Regions from separate parts of the Butyricicoccus intestinisimiae genome, predicted to be linked through region 3. Evidence: predicted binding sites of a transcription regulator. Region 3 holds the regulator's gene; each other region holds the start of a gene.
The links. Region 3 encodes HrcA, which represses chaperone genes, less so after heat shock. Its sites were predicted from a motif close to TGTTAGCACTCNNNNNNNNNGAGTGCTAACA; they were not measured.
Positions count from the first base shown of each region.

Region 1 (6,044 bases), on a different contig from region 3:
TCCACGATAACGGCGGGATTCCGTCAGCGCCTACTTGCCGACACGGCGTTCAGGCTGCCCTCACGAGTCCATTCGGCATCATCCATACCACTGTAATCCCACCATCTACAGTTCTCTGTGCGTACTTCACGAAGCGTACTTGTCTCGATCAACGGTTTTCAAATATCGTATTTAAAATACCACACGCGTGCTGGATTGTCAAGACGCAGCGCGAAAATATTTGATACAGGTGTGAACCGCAGACAACAGAAAGACCCCTGCCGGCGCGATTCCGGCAGGAGTTTTCTGGATTCCTCCCGCCCGCGCAGAAGGGGGAAAAACAAACTGCGCGGGCTTTTTCTAACTCTCTCCGCAGGTGTCTGACACCTGCTATATCAAAATCATGGAACAGATGGTAATTGCTTAGTACTTAACCCAAACTTCGCCGTTGTTTGCGGACTCTACGCACTTCTCAATCCACTTGACGCCAGCCAGACCAGCTTCAACGTCCGGATACCAGAAGTCGCCGTACTCTTCTTCGCCCTTGCTCATGCCCTCGATAGCCAGAGCAAAACGACGATACAGGTTTGCCCATGCCTCGAACAGACCCTCTGCATGGCCGCCGCCAATACGGTCTTCTACACGAGCTTCCTCGTACAGGTAGCCTGCGCCACGCTCCAGACGGCGTACCGGCTCGCCCTCGATTTCATAAGTCATCTGGTTCGGACGCTCATCATCCCACTCGATGGAAGCCTTGGAACCAACAACACGGATGACATGACCGTGGCGTGCGCCGCAGTTGATGGAAGAGGACCAGCAGTAAACCTTTGCGCCCTCCTGTACATGCTCGGAACCGTTCAGACGCATCAGGGTGAATGCGTTGTCCTCCAGCTCACGGCCTTCTACGAAAGCATCCTTGGAGCACAGAACCTTGTCAATCTTCATATCCGGAATCATTGCCTCGATGATGTACAGGCAATGGGTGCCAACGTCTGCCATGGCAAAGGACGGGCCTGCCTTCTTCGGGTCAAAGCGCCACTTTGCAGCCGCATTGGTCTCCTCAATTTTGTAGTTGTAGCCGCCGAACGCAAATGACATGTTGATCACGCGGATGTCGCCCAGATCGCCGTTCTTAATCATCTGGCGAGCCTGCTGAATCATCTGATGGCCGGAGTAGCCGTAGGTGACGCCGACAACCAGATTCTTCTTCTTTGCCAGAGCAACCAGCTCCTCGCCTTCCTCGGTGCTGAAGCACAGCGGCTTCTCGCATACAACATGGATGCCGGCTTCCAGAGCAGCCTTGCACACTTCATAGTGCACGCTGTTCGGAGTAGCGATGGAAACAGCCTCAATGCCGTCCTCGCGCTGTGCTTCCTTCTCGAACATGGTCTTGTAGTCCGGATAGCAGCGGTCCGGATCAATGCCCAGCTCAGCGGCAAATGCCATGCCGCGCTCCGGATTGATGTCGAATGCACCTGCTACCAGCTGGAAGTTGTTGTCGCGCAGTGCTGCGGAGCGATGAATGTAGCCGATCTGGCTGCCCTTGCCGCCGCCAACCATAGCCCAGCGAATCGGATGATCCAGAACCTTAGAACCGTTAATCATAGTCATTTCCTCCTAAAAAACTTCTTCTATAAACTCTCTGTGAAAACTCTCAAAAAAATCAGATGTGATAGCCGACAGACTTCAGATAGTCTACGCTGCGCTTGACGTCGCGCAGAGAGGTGTCGGAATTACGCGGATCGCGCTCCTGCTCGATGGTGATGTAGCCGCTGTAGCCGATGTCCTCCAGTGCCTGCTTGATTGCCGGATAGTCCAGCGCGCCGGTGCCGATCGGGCACATCGCGCCCTTGCCGCAGCCGTCAAAGAAGCGGATGTGCTCGCCCAAAACTTCCTCATATACCTTCTGGTCAACGTCCTTGAAGTGCACGTAGTCCAGCTTGTCCTGATACTTCTTCAGGTAGGTCACCGGATCCATGCCGGAGTAGTACAGATGGCCGGTATCCAAGCACAGACCGCAGACATCATACGGAATGTCCTGCATGATGCGCTCGATTTCATCGGAGAACTCGATGTAGGTGCCTGCGTGCGGATGAATGACCGGACGCACGCCCCAGCTGTTTGCTCTGTCGCAGACAGCGCGCACGTTCTTGACGAAAGCAGCCCACTGCTCGTCATCCATGCGCGGTGCGCGGTCGGAATGACCTGCGTTGAAGTCGCGCTCGTCATGCCCCCAGTCCATAACCGTCAGATACGGCGTCGGCCACTTCTGACCCTCGTGTACCGGCAGCTTCGGCATCTTCGGATCGGTGATGAGCTTGCAGATGTCATCGACAGCCTTGAGCACGCTCGGCTGGTTTTCCGGCGTTACCAGATCATGGAAGATGGTGCCGACCACGATGCCCAGACCGTTCTTGTTCAGCTCCTCTGCCACGAGGTCAACATCGTTCGGGATGTAGCCCCAAGGGCCAAGCTCGATGGCACGATAGCCTGCCTGACTTGCTTCGGACAGCACACGGGTCCAAGGCGGCAGATACGGGTTTTTCGGATCGTCTACGCCCCAGCAGCTCGGAGCGCCGCAAATGTTCATGCTCATAGGTACAATCTCCTTTTCTATACTCACGCGGTCTGGTGAAAACCTCACAATCTTGTTGCCAGCTTGTGTATCACCAGCTTGTTTTGACGGTTTGTCGTTCCTGTGTTATGATTCTATTATACGAAATGTTGGAAAAAATACCTTCATTATCTTGTATCTTGACCGACAATTTCACCTGATATTTTGCACAAAATTGCTGCAATTTTTTTGTACACTACACTATCTTGTTGTTTTGTTTCGTTTGGAAGGAGTATGACCATGAAAGACATCCAGACCTTTTCCGACCGTGTGTTCGAAAGCGGCGTTCTTCCGGTGCTCGTCAATGCCAACCGGCAGGACTACGGCAAGGCCAAGCATGACCGCCCGATGCACGGGCACGACTCCATGTGCGAGCTGCTGCTGTGCTACCGCGGCTTCGGCACCTACAACGTCAACGACTTCTCCTATATGATTCAGGAGGGCGATTTCATTTATTACAACTGCGGCGAGCTGCACGAGGTCGTGTCCAACACCGACGTGGAAATCGGCACGTACTGCTTCGGCTTTTCCAACGTGCAGTTTCGCGGGCTGCCCGTCAATCACTGCATTCCGTCCAGCAGCCCGCATGTCCGCGCCTCGCAGGTGCAGTTTCCGTTTCTGCGCAATCTCGCGGAGCAAATTCTCGCGCTCAACGACGGCACGCCGCCGCAGCAGCTGACCGCCCAGACGCTCGGCATCTCTCTGCTCATGCTGGCGGCGCAAATGCCCGTCACCCAGCAGGACAGCGTTGTGCGCAGCTCCGCTTCCCTGCTCACCCGCCGCATCAAGGACTATATTGACGCCCACTACACCGAGCCGCTTAAGCTGGAGGACATCGCCGCCGCGCTCGGATGCAGCGTACCGTATCTGGCGCACACCTTCAAGGACGCCACCGGCTATTCGCCGATTCAATACGCCATTCGCCGCCGCATCGGCTTGGCGCAGACCCTGCTCATCTCCACCGATCATTCCGCCACCCGCATCGCAACGATGGTGGGCTACGACAACACCAACTATTTTAACTCGCTGTTCACGCGCATTGTCGGCACGACGCCGATTCAGTACCGGAAAAAGTATCTGGAAGCGCTGTGTGGGGAACGAAATCAGATGTAAGGCGTGTTTTAGCACTCTCGTCACCAGAGTGCTAATTGTTTACAATTTATTCACAAATCATGCCATCTTTTTTCATAACTGCGGCCTATACTATAGTCAGTTCAAGAGAGGAGCACCAAAGAGGAAGGCTCCGCAAGAAAGAAGGCAGCTAAGATGCAGCAGGATTTCACCCATTGTTAGCACTCAGCTATCGAGAGTGCCAATTGTTTACAAATAAAAAACTCTCTGATTTGACTATCGAAAGGACGATTGATTATGTTTGGCATGGTACCGTTTGATTACAACAACCACAATTGGTTTGACGCATTTGACAACTTTGAAAAGAACTTCTTCGGCAACAGCAATGTTGATCTGCCGGACTTCCGCACCGACATTCGCGCAGTAGATGACAAGTACATCTTAGAAGCTGAGCTGCCGGGCTTTAACAAGGAAGACATTCAGCTGGATGTCAAGGATGGTATTCTGACCATTACTGCCCAGCACACCGAGAACGAGGACGAGAAAAACGACAAGGGCGAATACATCCGCCGCGAACGCCGTTACGGCTCGTTCCGCCGCAGCTTTGATGTCTCCGGCATTGATGAAAACGCCATCACCGCTTCCTACAAGGACGGTGTTCTGGAGCTGACGCTGCCGAAAGCACAGCAGGTTCTGCCGGAATCCAAGAAGATTATGATTGAGTAAGCCTTCTCTTTTCCATATCATTCATGAAAAAAGGTACGCAGCGATGAGCTGCGTACCTTTTTGTTTATGATTTTTTCCTGCCGTGCGCGACAAACAGCACGGTCGAAAGCAGCATGAGCGCGATGAGCACATACAGCACGTACATGCCGCCGCGGATGCCGATTTGATCGGCAATGACGCCGATGACGCTTTGCGTGACAGCGGCGCCGACGCCGGGAATGACGATAAACATGCCCATGCACATCGGATACCGCCCAATCAGGTTGTCACTGCCGCCCAGCGTTGTGCCGTACATGCCCGCGATGAACAGACCGATGCCGAACGTGCCAATCGCCATCGGAACCAGCGAGTGGCTGCACATCATGACGGAAAAGCAGACGGCGGTTCCGATTGTCATGACGCAAATCATGTGCTGCGGCGAAAAGCGTGTGGCGAACCATGCGCTGGCGAACCGCCCGATGAGCAGCGCGCCCCACAGCGCCGTGGCAAGCAGCTGCGCGGTCTGCGCATCCGCTGCACCGGAGTCGATGAAAAAGGTCACGAGCCAGCCGATAACCGACGCTTCAAATGCGAGATAGCACAGCAGCAGCACACTGCAAATCCAAAAAATGCCCTGCTTCAAAAATCCCCAGTCGATTTTTCCTGTCGGTTCCTGCACGCAAAACGCATCCGGTCCAATCTGCGTGCGCACGCCGTGCAGCAGCGAGATGATGCCGATCGCAATCGTGATGCCGAACGCCATGCGCCAAGACGTGCCGCACACCATCATGATGAGCGGTGCCGCGCAGGCGCCAACGGCAAAAAACGCCTGTGCCAGATTGAGCAGGCTGCTGTCATTGTTGGACACCATGCTGGTGATTTGATTGCCGATGTTCGCGGTGCTGCCCTTGCAAATGCCGGTCAGCAGCATGGCAAAAATTAACAGCACCGGATTGCCGGACACCATCATGATTGCCAGACCGACAAACGCCAGCGCGCCAAAAAACAGATACGTGCACTTGGCGCCCAAGCGTCTTGCCGCCAGACTGACCCCAATGCCCATCGCCAGATACCCGATTTGCTGCGCGGACATCATCCAGCCGCCGACCTGATAGCTGATGTGGTATTCCGCTTTGATGGACGGCAGTGCCGAGCCGATCAGCGTCAGATAAATACCCATCGCCAGATACGCCAGAAAAATGTCCTGCATCAAATAGCGGTGTGCCCTCGGCATCTCCCGCATGACAGATGGTTTTCCCATAAATTTTCCTCCCGTTTCTTTACCAGTGATATCTGGATTATACCACGGGATGCACGTGTTCGGCTATGCCTTATCACGCCAAATTCTTGCACAAAAAAAGCGGACTTCCCGAGAAGTCCGCTTTTTGGTTTACTCGATATTGTGTCTGCCGTCCAGTGCGCGCATCAGCGTCACTTCGTCGATATACTCCAGCTGTCCGCCAACCGGAATGCCGTATGCAAGGCGGCTGACGCGAATGTGAAACGGCTTGAGCAGCCGTGCCAAATACATCGCCGTCGCTTCGCCCTCCGTGTCCGGATTGGTCGCCAGAATCACTTCTTCGATGTCCTCCTCTGCCACGCGATGCAGCAGCTCCCGAATGCTCAAATCATCCGGTCCGACATGGTTGAGCGGAGAAATCGTGCCGTGCAGCAC
Region 1 covers NZ_JAHLQI010000002.1:201,837-207,880, forward strand. Annotated here, with positions in the region: T-box leader at 1-161, opposite strand, end outside; gene KQI75_RS04355 (Gfo/Idh/MocA family protein) at 403-1,584, opposite strand; gene KQI75_RS04360 (sugar phosphate isomerase/epimerase family protein) at 1,643-2,575, opposite strand; gene KQI75_RS04365 (helix-turn-helix domain-containing protein) at 2,834-3,706, shown strand; gene KQI75_RS04370 (Hsp20/alpha crystallin family protein) at 3,962-4,390, shown strand; gene KQI75_RS04375 (MFS transporter) at 4,455-5,630, opposite strand; gene recR (recombination mediator RecR) at 5,760-6,044, opposite strand, start outside.
Region 1: KQI75_RS04370 (Hsp20/alpha crystallin family protein) is a predicted target of HrcA. The motif match lies at 3,881-3,911, and genes of this name have one in related genera.

Region 2 (6,044 bases), on a different contig from region 3:
GTATCCGGAATTTGCTGCAAAAACAGAAAACCGAACAGGGCGGCAAAGATAATCTGCGAGTAATCGAATACGGAAATTTCCCGCGCCGGTGCGTTGGCATACGCAGCGGTAATGGAAAACTGTCCGCCGGCAGCGGAAAGACCCGCCAGAAGCAGAAAACCCAACTGCTGGAATGTCATCGGATGGTATGCGAAAATCAAATACGGCAGGCAGAACAGACACGAAAACGCCGAGAAAAAGAATACGATAAACGGACCGCGTTCGCCGTTTAAGCTCAGTTTGCGCACCATGGTGTATGCTGTGCCTGCGCCCAAGCCGCCCAGCGCACCGATTAGTGCCGGAAAGGAATTCATAGACGAAAAGCCCGGCTTGATGATGCACAGGGCACCGAGAAAGGCAATGATTACCGCGGAAATTTGCACGGGCGTTACTTTTTCCTTCAGGTAAAAATAAGAGACCAGAATCGCAAAAAACGGCGATAGCTTGTTGAGCATGGATGCGTCCGACAGCACCAAGTGGTCAATGGCGTAATAATTACACAGGATGCCCAGCGTGCCGAATGTCGCACGGGCGATGAGCTGCGGCAGGTTTTTGTGATTGAACTGAAATTTTTCCTCTGTGCGCAGCAGGACAATCACGGCGAATGCCAGTGCAACAAGATTGCGGAAAAAGCTTTTTTGCATTGGCGGCAAATCGCCGGACAGCCGGACGAACAGATTCATCAGCGCGAAGAAAAACGCCGACAGGATAATAAAGAAAATGCCTTTGGTTTTGTTGTTTGTCATCGTGATTCGTTCCCTTCTGTAATTGTTTGCGTGCATGAAAAAAGACGAATGTGCATTCGCCTTTTTGTGTGTTATTCGGTTTCGTATTCGCTTGTCATTGTGGATAACAAATGCTGATATACGTCCTCTGCGTGCTTTTGAAAGTGCTGTTCTAAGTATGCAGCCTGCGTTTGGCTCACCACATGCATTTGGATAGAAAATACATCCTGCATGGTCATGGTCACCACGTAATCCTTTTCGCTGATCTGCTCGGTTTCGGCAGAAACCTGCGCATCGCGGCGCAGCTTGCGAATCACACGCAGGGCGGACAGTTCGGCAGCCTCTCGCACGGTAAATGGCAGACGGCTTTGAAAGGCTTGTGCGGTCTCGCGGCCTTTTTCTGTAATGGCGAACAGTTCTGTATCGTTTTCGGTCGATTTCTCAACGTGCTGAGAATCCTGCAGCTCAGAAAACGCCTCGGACAGCTCGAAGTAGCCGAAGCCGTCATCACACCACGTACAAATGTCAACAATTGCGGCGAAGGTCACCGGAAACGGAAGGTACGTCATGCAGGTCAGGATAAGAAATTTGATTTCGTCTTTTGTGCGGATAAAGCCAAATCGAGCCATAGATACACCTCAAATCTTCAAATTGCTATGTTCAGTATACCACAACGGCGGAAAAAAGCAACGAAAAAACCGCTGTAATCTTGTCGTGCCACATAAAATATAGTACAATAAGAACAATCAATTTCGGATAAGGATATGAATTATGAATTATGAATTTTGCTGTCCGACGCTGTTCGGACTGGAAGGAATCGTGGGAGATGAGCTGCGCCACAACGGCGGTCTCACCGATGTGCGTGTAGAAAATGGACGCGTCTTTTTTTCTGGCGACGAACATACACTGGCGTGGGCCAATCTCAATTTGCGCTGCGCAGAGCGCGTGTTAATTAAAGTCGGGGAATTCCCTGCGCAAAACTTTGAAGAGCTGTTTGAAGGCGTATATGAGCTGCCGTGGCTGGACTATATCGAGAAGGACTGCGCATTCCCTGTTAAGGGCTATTCGCTGGATTCTCAGCTGCACAGCATTCCGGACTGTCAGAGCATTATCAAAAAGGCAATCGTCAAGAGCCTGTCAGAATCGTATGGCATCACATGGTTTGAGGAGCGCGGTGCGCGCTGTCAGGTACAGTTTTCCATCGTGCGTGATATTGCCACGCTGTATTTGGATACATCCGGTGCCGGTCTGCACAAGCGCGGGTACCGCGCCAACGCCAACGAAGCACCGCTGCGAGAGACCCTCGCGGCGGCAATGGTCAAAATTTCGCGATTCCGCGGAAAGGGAGAATTTTTCGATCCGTTCTGTGGCTCCGGCACCATTCCGATTGAGGCAGCTATGATTGCGATGAATCTCGCTCCCGGTCTCAAGCGTTCGTTTGACGCGGAAAAGTGGGAGTTTATCGCACCGGAAATCTGGCAGCAGGAGCGCGAACGCGCGCTGGACGGCATCTATCGAGATCGCACCTACGATATTCACGGCTGTGATATTGATCCGGCCTGTGTTGAATTGTCCATCGCCAATGCAAAAAAAGCGGGTGTGAAGCATACGATTCACTTTGAGGAGAAAGATGCTTGCGCCTGCAAGCTCAAAAAGCGGGAGGGCACGCTGATTGCCAATCCGCCGTATGGCGAGCGCATGATGGACGTCAATGCGGCGCGCAAACTGCTGCGCGGGTTTGGTGCTGCTGCGGCGCAGTCTCCGATGAAACAGTATATTATCAGCTCTGACGAGCAATTTGAAGAATTTTACGGCATGAAAGCAGATAAAAAGCGCAAGCTATATAATGGTATGCTGCGCTGCAATCTGTACATGTACTATCAGCCGCCGGAGAAGCGCCGCCCGTTCCGCACGGCGCCTACAGGCAAAAATCGTCCGCAGGGAGGCAGACCGGCCGGCAAGAAGCGGCAGGATTTCCGCAAGAGATAAAAATTTGGCACTATTTTCCTTGGACTGCTACACAAAAATTTCTCGGGGATTTTTCAGGAAAAGATTGCAAAAAAACACGCAAATCGCTCGAACGGGCAGGATAACGCCCATTCATAATTTATTTACAAAAAACTTTGTAATTTTGGAAAAAAGTACTTGCGTATTTTGGGAAAATGATTTAATATATATTCGTTGGCACTCGAAGGTTTTGAGTGCTAACCTCTAAATTTGTATTTTATCATCTTAGGAGGATTTTATTATGAAGCTCAAGCCTTTATCTGACCGCGTTGTCATCAAGATGGTCGAAGCTGAGGAGACCACCGCAGGCGGAATCATCCTGGCAGGTTCTGCAAAGGAAAAGCCGCAGGTTGCTGAAGTTTTGGCAGTTGGCCCTGGCGGTGTCGTAGACGGCAAGGAAGTCGTGATGCAGGTCAAGGTTGGCGATAAGGTTATCACCAGCAAGTACTCCGGCACCGAAGTCAAGATTGACGGTGAGGAACTGATTGTCGTTCGTCAGGGCGACATTCTGGCTGTTGTAGACTAATTGTAAAATTACTCATTATTAGGAGGCTATTGTATTATGGCAAAGCAGATTCTTTTCGGCGAGGAAGCTCGCCGTGCACTGGGCCGCGGCGTAGACCAGCTGGCTGATACGGTTAAGGTAACTCTGGGTCCGAAGGGCCGCAATGTTGTTCTGGACAAGAAATTCGGCGCTCCGCTGATCACCAACGACGGTGTAACCATTGCCAAGGACATCGAGCTGGACGATCCGTTTGAGAACATGGGCGCACAGCTGGTCAAGGAAGTTGCTACCAAGACCAATGATCTGGCAGGCGACGGCACCACCACCGCTACCGTTCTGGCACAGGCTATCGTTCGCGAGGGCATGAAGAATGTTGCTGCTGGTGCAAATCCGATGATTATGCGCAAGGGCATCGCAAAGGGCGTTGAGACCGCAATCAATGCAATCAAGGAGAACTCTGAGAAGATCAAGGGCTCTGCAGATATCGCGCGTGTAGCTGCAATCTCTTCCAGCGATGAGACCATCGGCGAGCTGATTGCTGAGGCTATGGAAAAGGTTTCCGCTGACGGCGTTATCACCGTTGAGGAGTCTAAGACCGCTGAGACCTATTCCGAAATCGTAGAAGGTATGCAGTTTGACCGCGGCTACATCACGCCGTACATGGTAACCGATACCGAGAAGATGGAAGCTGTTCTGGATGACGCTGTTATCCTGATTACCGACAAGAAGATTTCCAACATTCAGGATCTGCTGCCGCTGCTGGAGCAGATTGTAAAGACCGGCAAGAAGCTGCTCATCATCGCTGAGGATCTGGAAGGCGAGGCACTGTCCACGCTGCTGCTGAACAAGCTGCGCGGCACCTTCACCTGCGTTGCTGTTAAGGCTCCGGGCTTCGGCGACCGCCGCAAGGAAATGCTCAAGGACATCGCTGTTCTGACTGGCGGCGAAGTTATTTCCGAGGAGATTGGTCTGGAACTGAAGGACACCACCATGGCTATGCTGGGTCGTGCTCGTCAGGTAAAGGTCAACAAGGAAGGCACCGTGATTGTTGACGGTCAGGGCGACGCAGAGGCAATCAAGGCTCGCGTAGAAAACATCCGTCATGCAATCGAGACGACCACTTCCGACTTCGATCGTGAGAAGCTGCAGGAGCGTCTGGCTAAGCTGGCTGGCGGCGTTGCAGTTATCAAGGTTGGCGCTGCTACCGAGACTGAAATGAAGGAAAAGAAGCTGCGTGTTGAGGACGCTCTGAACGCTACGCGCGCTGCTGTTGAGGAAGGCATCGTAGCAGGCGGCGGCGTTGCTTATGTAAACGCTGTTCCGGCTGTAGAAGCTGTTGCAGGCGAGACCACAGGCGACGAAAAGACCGGCGTGAACATTGTCGTTAAGGCACTGCAGGAGCCGATCCGTCAGATCGCTGCAAACGCTGGCATTGACGGCGCTGTTGTTCTGGAGAAGATTCGTGAGTCCGGCAAGGTTGGCTATGGCTTCGACGCTTACTCCGAGACCTACTGCGAGATGATCGAATCCGGCATCGTAGACCCGACCAAGGTAAACCGTTCCGCTCTGCAGAACGCTGCATCCGTCGCTTCTACTGTACTGACCACCGAGTCCATTGTGACCGACATCAAGGAGCCGGCTCCGGCTGCAGCTCCGGCAGCACCGGACATGGGCGGCATGTACTAATTTGAATGACAATCGTTCAAATGACTGTTTCTGACCTTAATTAAAATAAAAATTGGGCATTGACCGATGGGTTGATGCTCAATTTTTTATTTTCGGCGTTTCTTTTTTGTTAAAATCATGGTAGAATAGAACCAATTACCATGTATGAGAACGGAGCCGAGGGATGATAAAAAACGTGAAACAATTATGGGAAAAATATCGCATTCATACGCAAAAAACGCTGCTTTTGGGCACAAAGATTGCATTTGGCAGTGCGCTGGCGATATTTGTCGCGCGCTATCTGGGCTTGTCGCATGACGTCTCTGCGGGAACCATTACGATGCTGACGCTGATGACGACGAAGTGGCAGACCGTCAAGCTGTCGGTTTCCCGCGTGCTGACGTTTGCGCTGGCAACGCTCATCGCGTGGATAATCTTTCTGCATGTCAGCAATGCGTATGCGGCGTATGGCGTGTTTATGTTCCTGCTCGTCTGTATTTCTGCCATGCTTGGCTTGACTGCGACGGTTTCTGTCAATGCGGTCATCGGTGCACACCTGTTCACCGGACAGGATTTTTCTGCGCAGGCAATCGGCAACGAATTCAAATTGGTCTGTATCGGCATTGTCATCGCGCTTGTGCTGAACTTATATCACGACAATGGACAACGAAAAAAAGAGTTGATTGCAAACATGCGGTCGGTTGAAAATCAATTGCAGCAGATTATTTTAGAGCTTGCCGCTTATTTGATTCAGTTTCAAATGTCGCACAATTTATGGGGACATATTTACAAATTGGAGCGTGAGCTGGAGCGGTATATCAAAGATGCGCACGAATATCAGGACAACACCTTTCACTTTCATCCGGAGTATTATATCGATTACTTTGAGATGCGCCATGCACAGTGTCAAGTGCTGGATAATCTGCACAATGAACTCCGGCGCATTCGCAGCCGACCAAAACAAGCGCAGATTATCGCGGAATATTTGCTGTATGTGGCGGATTATGTTGTGGAAATCAATAGTCCGGAAAAACAGCTGGGACGATTGCATGAAATTTTCGCGGACATGAAAAAACAGGAGCTTCCCAAAACCCGCGAAGAGT
Region 2 covers NZ_JAHLQI010000001.1:452,476-458,519, reverse strand. Annotated here, with positions in the region: gene KQI75_RS02365 (DMT family transporter) at 1-785, opposite strand, end outside; gene KQI75_RS02360 (DUF4364 family protein) at 857-1,393, opposite strand; gene KQI75_RS02355 (THUMP domain-containing class I SAM-dependent RNA methyltransferase) at 1,536-2,753, shown strand; gene KQI75_RS02350 (co-chaperone GroES) at 3,013-3,297, shown strand; gene groL (chaperonin GroEL) at 3,334-4,962, shown strand; gene KQI75_RS02340 (aromatic acid exporter family protein) at 5,138-6,044, shown strand, end outside.
Region 2: KQI75_RS02350 (co-chaperone GroES) is a predicted target of HrcA. The motif match lies at 2,944-2,974, and genes of this name have one in related genera.

Region 3 (6,044 bases):
GTACCTTGAGCGCGTAGCTCTTGATAGAGGTCAGCGACTTGGCGCCCTCCAGCAGATACGCGGCGTGACCGAGCGCATTTTTGAGCGGCTGCGGCGTTTCATAGGAGACCTCGGTAAACAGACCGAAGGCGGCGACATACGTGAAATATCTGCCGTTAAACTTGCCGATGTCACAGCAAAACGGTTTGCCGGAGCAAAACTGTTCGGCAGCTTCCTCCATGACGCTGCTGATGCCGAGCGTGTTGGCGAAGTCGTTGGTGGAGCCGCCGGGGATGTATCCGAGACGCGGCCGTTTGTCCGCCGGACACATCATCAGTCCGGTGACAACTTCGTTTAATGTGCCGTCGCCGCCGACGCAGACGAGGGCATCGTATTGCGTCGCATACTCCGCAACGTAGTTGCAGGCGTCTCCTTTGGCCTGTGTCGGAAACACCGTCACGTGGTAGTTGTGCGTAAAAAAGTAATTGGTGAGCGGAAACAGGTTGTCCCGCGCCTGATTTTTGCCTGCTGTCGGATTGATGACGAGCATCAGGCTTTGCTTTTTCTCTGTGAGCATCGCGGTGCCTCCTCTGACGTACATAGCGACCAAACCGCGACGGTTTGGTTCATCTCATTATCATAATGCTTTTTTCGCCGTAATGCAATGCCCTCTTGTAAACATATCCTGAACAATCCAAACGCAGAAGGCGGCATCTGCTTGCAATTTGGCCGGCAATCATATATACTATATATTGTGTTTACGCGATATATATGTATGTCTCTGTAGCTCAGTTGGATAGAGCAGCCGCCTCCTAAGCGGCAGGCCGGAGGTTCGACTCCTCTCAGGGACACCAGAAAAGCCCGAAGGTATTCTGCCTTCGGGCTTTTTCGTCAGGTGTGCCGTTTGCGCGGTGCGTCAGGATAGGGTTATTGCTTTCCCTTTTGAATGCCGTGTACCATGCGCAGCAGCGGCTTTTCCGGCACGAAGCGAGACAATGCCGTGCTGAGCTTGGTGGAGATGCCCGGAAGGATGAGCAGCTTTCCGGCGAGCGTCTGGCGCACGGCGATGCGCGCGACGCGGCGGCTGTTCATTGCCTTGACCGAAAATTTGCTGATGCCTGCGGCGGCATTGAATTCCGTGTCAACGGGGCCGGGACACAGGCAGCTGATGGTGACATGGCTGCCGGAGGCACGCAGTTCTTCATAAATCGCTTCGCTCAGGCGAACCACATAGTTTTTGGATGCATAATAGGTAGACAGCATCGGACCCGCCAAAAAACCGGCAGAGGAAGCGACGTTTAAGATGGCACCGGCATCCTGCTTGATGAAATCGCGCAAAAACAGCTTGGTTAAAATATGCACCGCGCGGATGTTGACGTCAATCATTTCCAGCTCGCGGTTAAGCTCTGTGGAGCTGAAATTGCCGAACAGACCAAATCCCGCCGCATTGACGAGCAAAGAGACACCCTGTGCGCGGGTCTGCTCGTGCAGCCAGATACAATTTTCTTTTTTCGAGACATCGCAGACATAAATGCGGCACGGCGTCTGTAATTCTTTGGCGAGTGCTTCCAGACGGTCGCGGCGGCGGGCTGCAAGCAGCAGGCGCCAGCCCTGCCGGCTCAGCTCGCGCGCAATATCGCGCCCGATGCCGGAGGATGCACCGGTAATCAGTGCTGTTTTCATGAGCAATCCCTTCTTTCGAGAATCAAATTCTGCTATCAGTATAGCATAAATGAGAACGATGTGCATCGGCTGTATATTTGACGAAAAAACGGTGCAAAACTATGTGCAAAACAGTCAATATTTCGCCATATAGGGAATTCACAAATTATTCACAGAAAAAATGGCGCTTTTTCTTGACAACGGGAAAACAGGGTGCTATCTTATATTTAGCACTCAGAGAGGTTGAGTGCTAACACTCGAAACAAGACAGTGCCAAGGCACCCGGAGCACTTCAGGAGGTGGAGACCGTGGAGCTATCCGCACGAAAGAAATTGATTTTAAAAACTGTCATCAATGACTATATCCGCACGGCGGAGCCGGTTGGCTCCAAGGCGCTCGCAAGCCGTCCGGAGCTTCGATTCTCCTCCGCCACCATCCGCAATGAGATGAGTGAGCTGGAAGAAATGGGCTATCTTGAAAAACCGCATACCTCCGCCGGACGCATCCCGTCCCCGGCAGGCTACCGGCTGTACGTCGATGAGCTGATGGGACGAACCGATTTGAGCGTGGCGGATGTAGACCGCATCAATTCGGTCATGAAGCTCAAAGTCAAAGAACTTGACCGCATGGTTTCAGAGGCCGGTAAGCTGATCTCGAACCTGACCGACTACACAACGCTCGCCGTTACACCGTATATGCAGCGTGTGACGATTCGAAAGTTCCAGATCATCGCCGTCAGTCCGCTGGATTTTGTCATCGTCGTCGTCACAGACAGCGGCGTGGTCAAAAACAAAATGCTGCGCACCGCAACGCCGGTCACGGCAGAGGAAGCCGAGCTGCTGACGTATGTGCTCAATCAGACGCTGACCAATATCCCCATTGATGCGATTACCCCGCAGAGATTTGATATTGTCCGTCGGGCAGCCGGTGTGACCGCCCTGCTGGAGCTGGTTTCCCAGTTCCTGGATGAGGTCATCGAGGAGTTCAGCAGCCAGAAGATATTCTTACAGGGTGCTTCCAAGCTGCTGGCGTATCCGGAATATCAGGACGCCCACAAGGCGCAGGAGCTTCTGGATTATATCTCGGATGAAAGCCACGTGCCGGCGCTTCGCACGTTTACCCGCGATATCGACGGCGTGCGCATCACAATCGGTCCGGAAAACGGCACCGATGGCCCGCTGCAAACTGCCAGCATGGTCTATGCGACCTACAACATCGGCAGTATGGGACGCGGCTTAATCGGCATTGTGGGTCCGACCCGTATGGATTACGCAAAGCTCTCTGCGAGACTCGCGCTGTTCTCCAAGGGTCTGAACCGATTGATCTCGGAGACATTCTTTGATGACGAACAATAGGAGGAAGACCATGAATACCAACGAGAACAAGCAGGAGACCGCAGAGCAGGAAAACACTGCAGCCGAAGAGGCGGCAGCGAAGGGTACCGCGGAACAGGCTGCTGAAGATACAAAAGCGCCAGAGGAAACAGCAGAAGAAAAGCTGCAGAAGCAGCTGGATGAGCTGAATGACCGCTATATGCGCATGGCAGCTGAATATGATAACTACCGCAAGCGCGTCGCAAAAGAGCGCGACATGATCCGCTCTGAGGCAACCGGCAAGGCGCTGAGTGCCATTTTACCGATTTACGATAACTTGGAACGTGCCCTTGCACAGGAAACCGAAGATACGGAATATAAAAAGGGTGTGGAAATGACTGCACGGCAGTTTGAATCCGCACTGGACTCGCTCGGCGTGGAGATTATCTCCGCAGAGCCGGGCACGGAATTTGACCCGACCGTTCACAATGCAGTGATGCACATGGAGGATGAGTCGCTGGGAGAGAACTGCATCGCAGAGTGCTTCCAGAAGGGCTTCCGCCACGGTGACAAAATCATCCGCACCGCAATGGTCAAGGTCGCAAACTAATTTATCTTTGTAAAATATTATCTTTGATATAGGAGGAACATATCATGGGCAAGATTATCGGTATTGATTTGGGTACTACCAATTCCTGTGTTGCAGTTATGGAGGGCGGCGAAGCCGTTGTCATCCCGAACAGCGAGGGTGCAAGAACCACGCCGTCTGTCGTTGCATTCAACAAGCAGGGCGAGCGCATTGTTGGCCAGACCGCAAAGAACCAGGCTGTTACCAACGCAGAGCGCACCATCATTTCCATCAAGCGTCACATGGGTTCTGACTACCGCGTTACGATTGACGGCAAGCAGTATTCCCCGCAGGAAGTTTCCGCAATGATCCTGCAGAAGCTGAAGGCTGATGCAGAAGCATATATCGGTTCTCCGGTAACCGATGCAGTTATCACCGTACCGGCTTACTTCACCGACGCACAGCGTCAGGCAACTAAGGATGCTGGTAAGATCGCTGGCCTGAATGTACAGCGTATCATCAACGAGCCGACTGCCGCAGCACTGGCATACGGCGTAGATAAGGAAAATGAGCAGAAGATCATGGTATACGATCTGGGCGGCGGCACGTTCGATGTTTCCATTCTGGAAATCGGCGACGGCGTTGTAGAAGTACTGGCTACCGCAGGCAACAACCACCTCGGCGGCGATGACTTTGACCAGCGCATCATCGACTGGATGGCTTCTGAGTTCCAGAACGCAAACGGCATTGACCTGCGCAACGACAAGATGGCTATGCAGCGCCTGAAGGAAGCTGCTGAGAAGGCAAAGATTGAGCTGTCCGGTCTGAACACCACCACCATTTCTCAGCCGTACATCACGGCTGATGCTACCGGCCCGAAGCATCTGGAACTGACCCTGAGCCGTGCTAAGTTCAACGAACTGACCCGCGATCTGGTTCAGGCTACCATGGGCCCGGTTAACCAGGCACTGAGTGACGCTGGTCTGTCCGCAGGCGAGCTGTCCAAGATTCTGCTGGTCGGCGGTTCCACCCGTATTCCGGCTGTACAGGAAGCTGTTAAGTCCATCACCGGCAAGGATGCATTCAAGGGCATCAACCCGGATGAGTGCGTAGCTGTCGGCGCAGCTATTCAGGGCGGCGTACTTGGCGGCGAGGTCAAGGATGTCCTGCTGCTGGACGTAGCTCCGCTGTCTCTGGGCATTGAGACCCTCGGCGGTGTATGCACCAAGCTGATCGAGCGCAACACCACCATCCCGACCAAGAAGAGCCAGGTATTCTCCACCGCAGCTGACAACCAGCCGTCTGTAGAGATTCACGTTCTGCAGGGCGAGCGCGAAATGGCTGCCGACAACAAGACACTGGGCCGCTTCACGCTGGACGGCATTGCTCCGGCACGCCGCGGTGTTCCGCAGATCGAGGTTACCTTCGATATTGATGCAAACGGCATTGTAAACGTATCCGCAAAGGATCTGGGCACCGGCAAGGAGCAGAAGATTACCATCACTGCTTCCACCAACCTGTCTGATGATGAAATCAACAAGGCAGTTGAGGATGCTGAGAAGTTTGCTGAGGAAGATAAGAAGCGCAAGGAATCCGTAGAGATTCGCAACAACGCAGAGCAGCTGGCATTCCAGTGCAAGAGCACGCTGGATGAGCTGGGCGACAAGATTGACGCAGCAGATAAGTCTGCCATTGAGGCTGAAATCGAAAAGGTAAACGAGGCTCTGAAGGGCACGGATACCGACATGATTAAGGCAGCAGCAGACAGCCTGACTGCAAAGTTCCAGGAAGTTTCCGGCAAGATTTACCAGCAGGCAAATCCGCAGGGCGCACAGGGTCAGGGCTTTGACCCGAACAACTTCGCTGGCGGCGCACAGGGCGGTCAGCAGACCGGTGCAAACGGCGAGCAGTATTACGATGCTGATTTCAAGGACGTTTCTGACGACAACAAGTAAGATGCAATAAAAAATACAGGGGCAGGCAGGTTGGCAAAACGACCTGCCTTGCCCTCTGTATCTTTCTATTTTTATACCCCCATAAGGAGGGTCATGACATATGGCTGATAAAAGAGATTATTATGAGGTGCTTGGTGTCAGCAAGGGAGCCACGGATGACGAAATCAAGAAGGCATACCGCAAGCTGGCAAGAAAGTACCATCCTGATTTAAATAAGGATAATCCGGAAGCTGCGGAAAAGTTCAAGGAAATCGGCGAGGCCTATGAGGTATTGTCGGACTCCGAGAAGCGTTCCCGTTACGATCAGTTCGGCTTTGCGGGCGTAGACCCGAATTATGGAGCAGGACAGGGAGGCGCAGGCTTTGGCGGCTTCCAAGACGTTGATCTGGGCGATATTTTCGGAAGCTTCTTTGGCGGCGGCTTCGGCGGCGGTTCTTCCCGCACCAATCGCGCCAATGCACCGCGTCAGGGTGAGTCCATTCGCCGTACCGTGATGCTTAGCTTTGAAGAAGCGGCATTTGGCTGTGAAAAGAAGATTCAGATTGAGCGCACGGAAAAGTGCACCGA
Region 3 covers NZ_JAHLQI010000003.1:306,975-313,018, reverse strand. Annotated here, with positions in the region: gene KQI75_RS07970 (diacylglycerol/lipid kinase family protein) at 1-556, opposite strand, end outside; tRNA gene KQI75_RS07965 (tRNA-Arg) at 757-833, shown strand; gene KQI75_RS07960 (SDR family NAD(P)-dependent oxidoreductase) at 907-1,662, opposite strand; gene hrcA (heat-inducible transcriptional repressor HrcA) at 1,950-2,996, shown strand; gene grpE (nucleotide exchange factor GrpE) at 3,007-3,564, shown strand; gene dnaK (molecular chaperone DnaK) at 3,609-5,477, shown strand; gene dnaJ (molecular chaperone DnaJ) at 5,578-6,044, shown strand, end outside.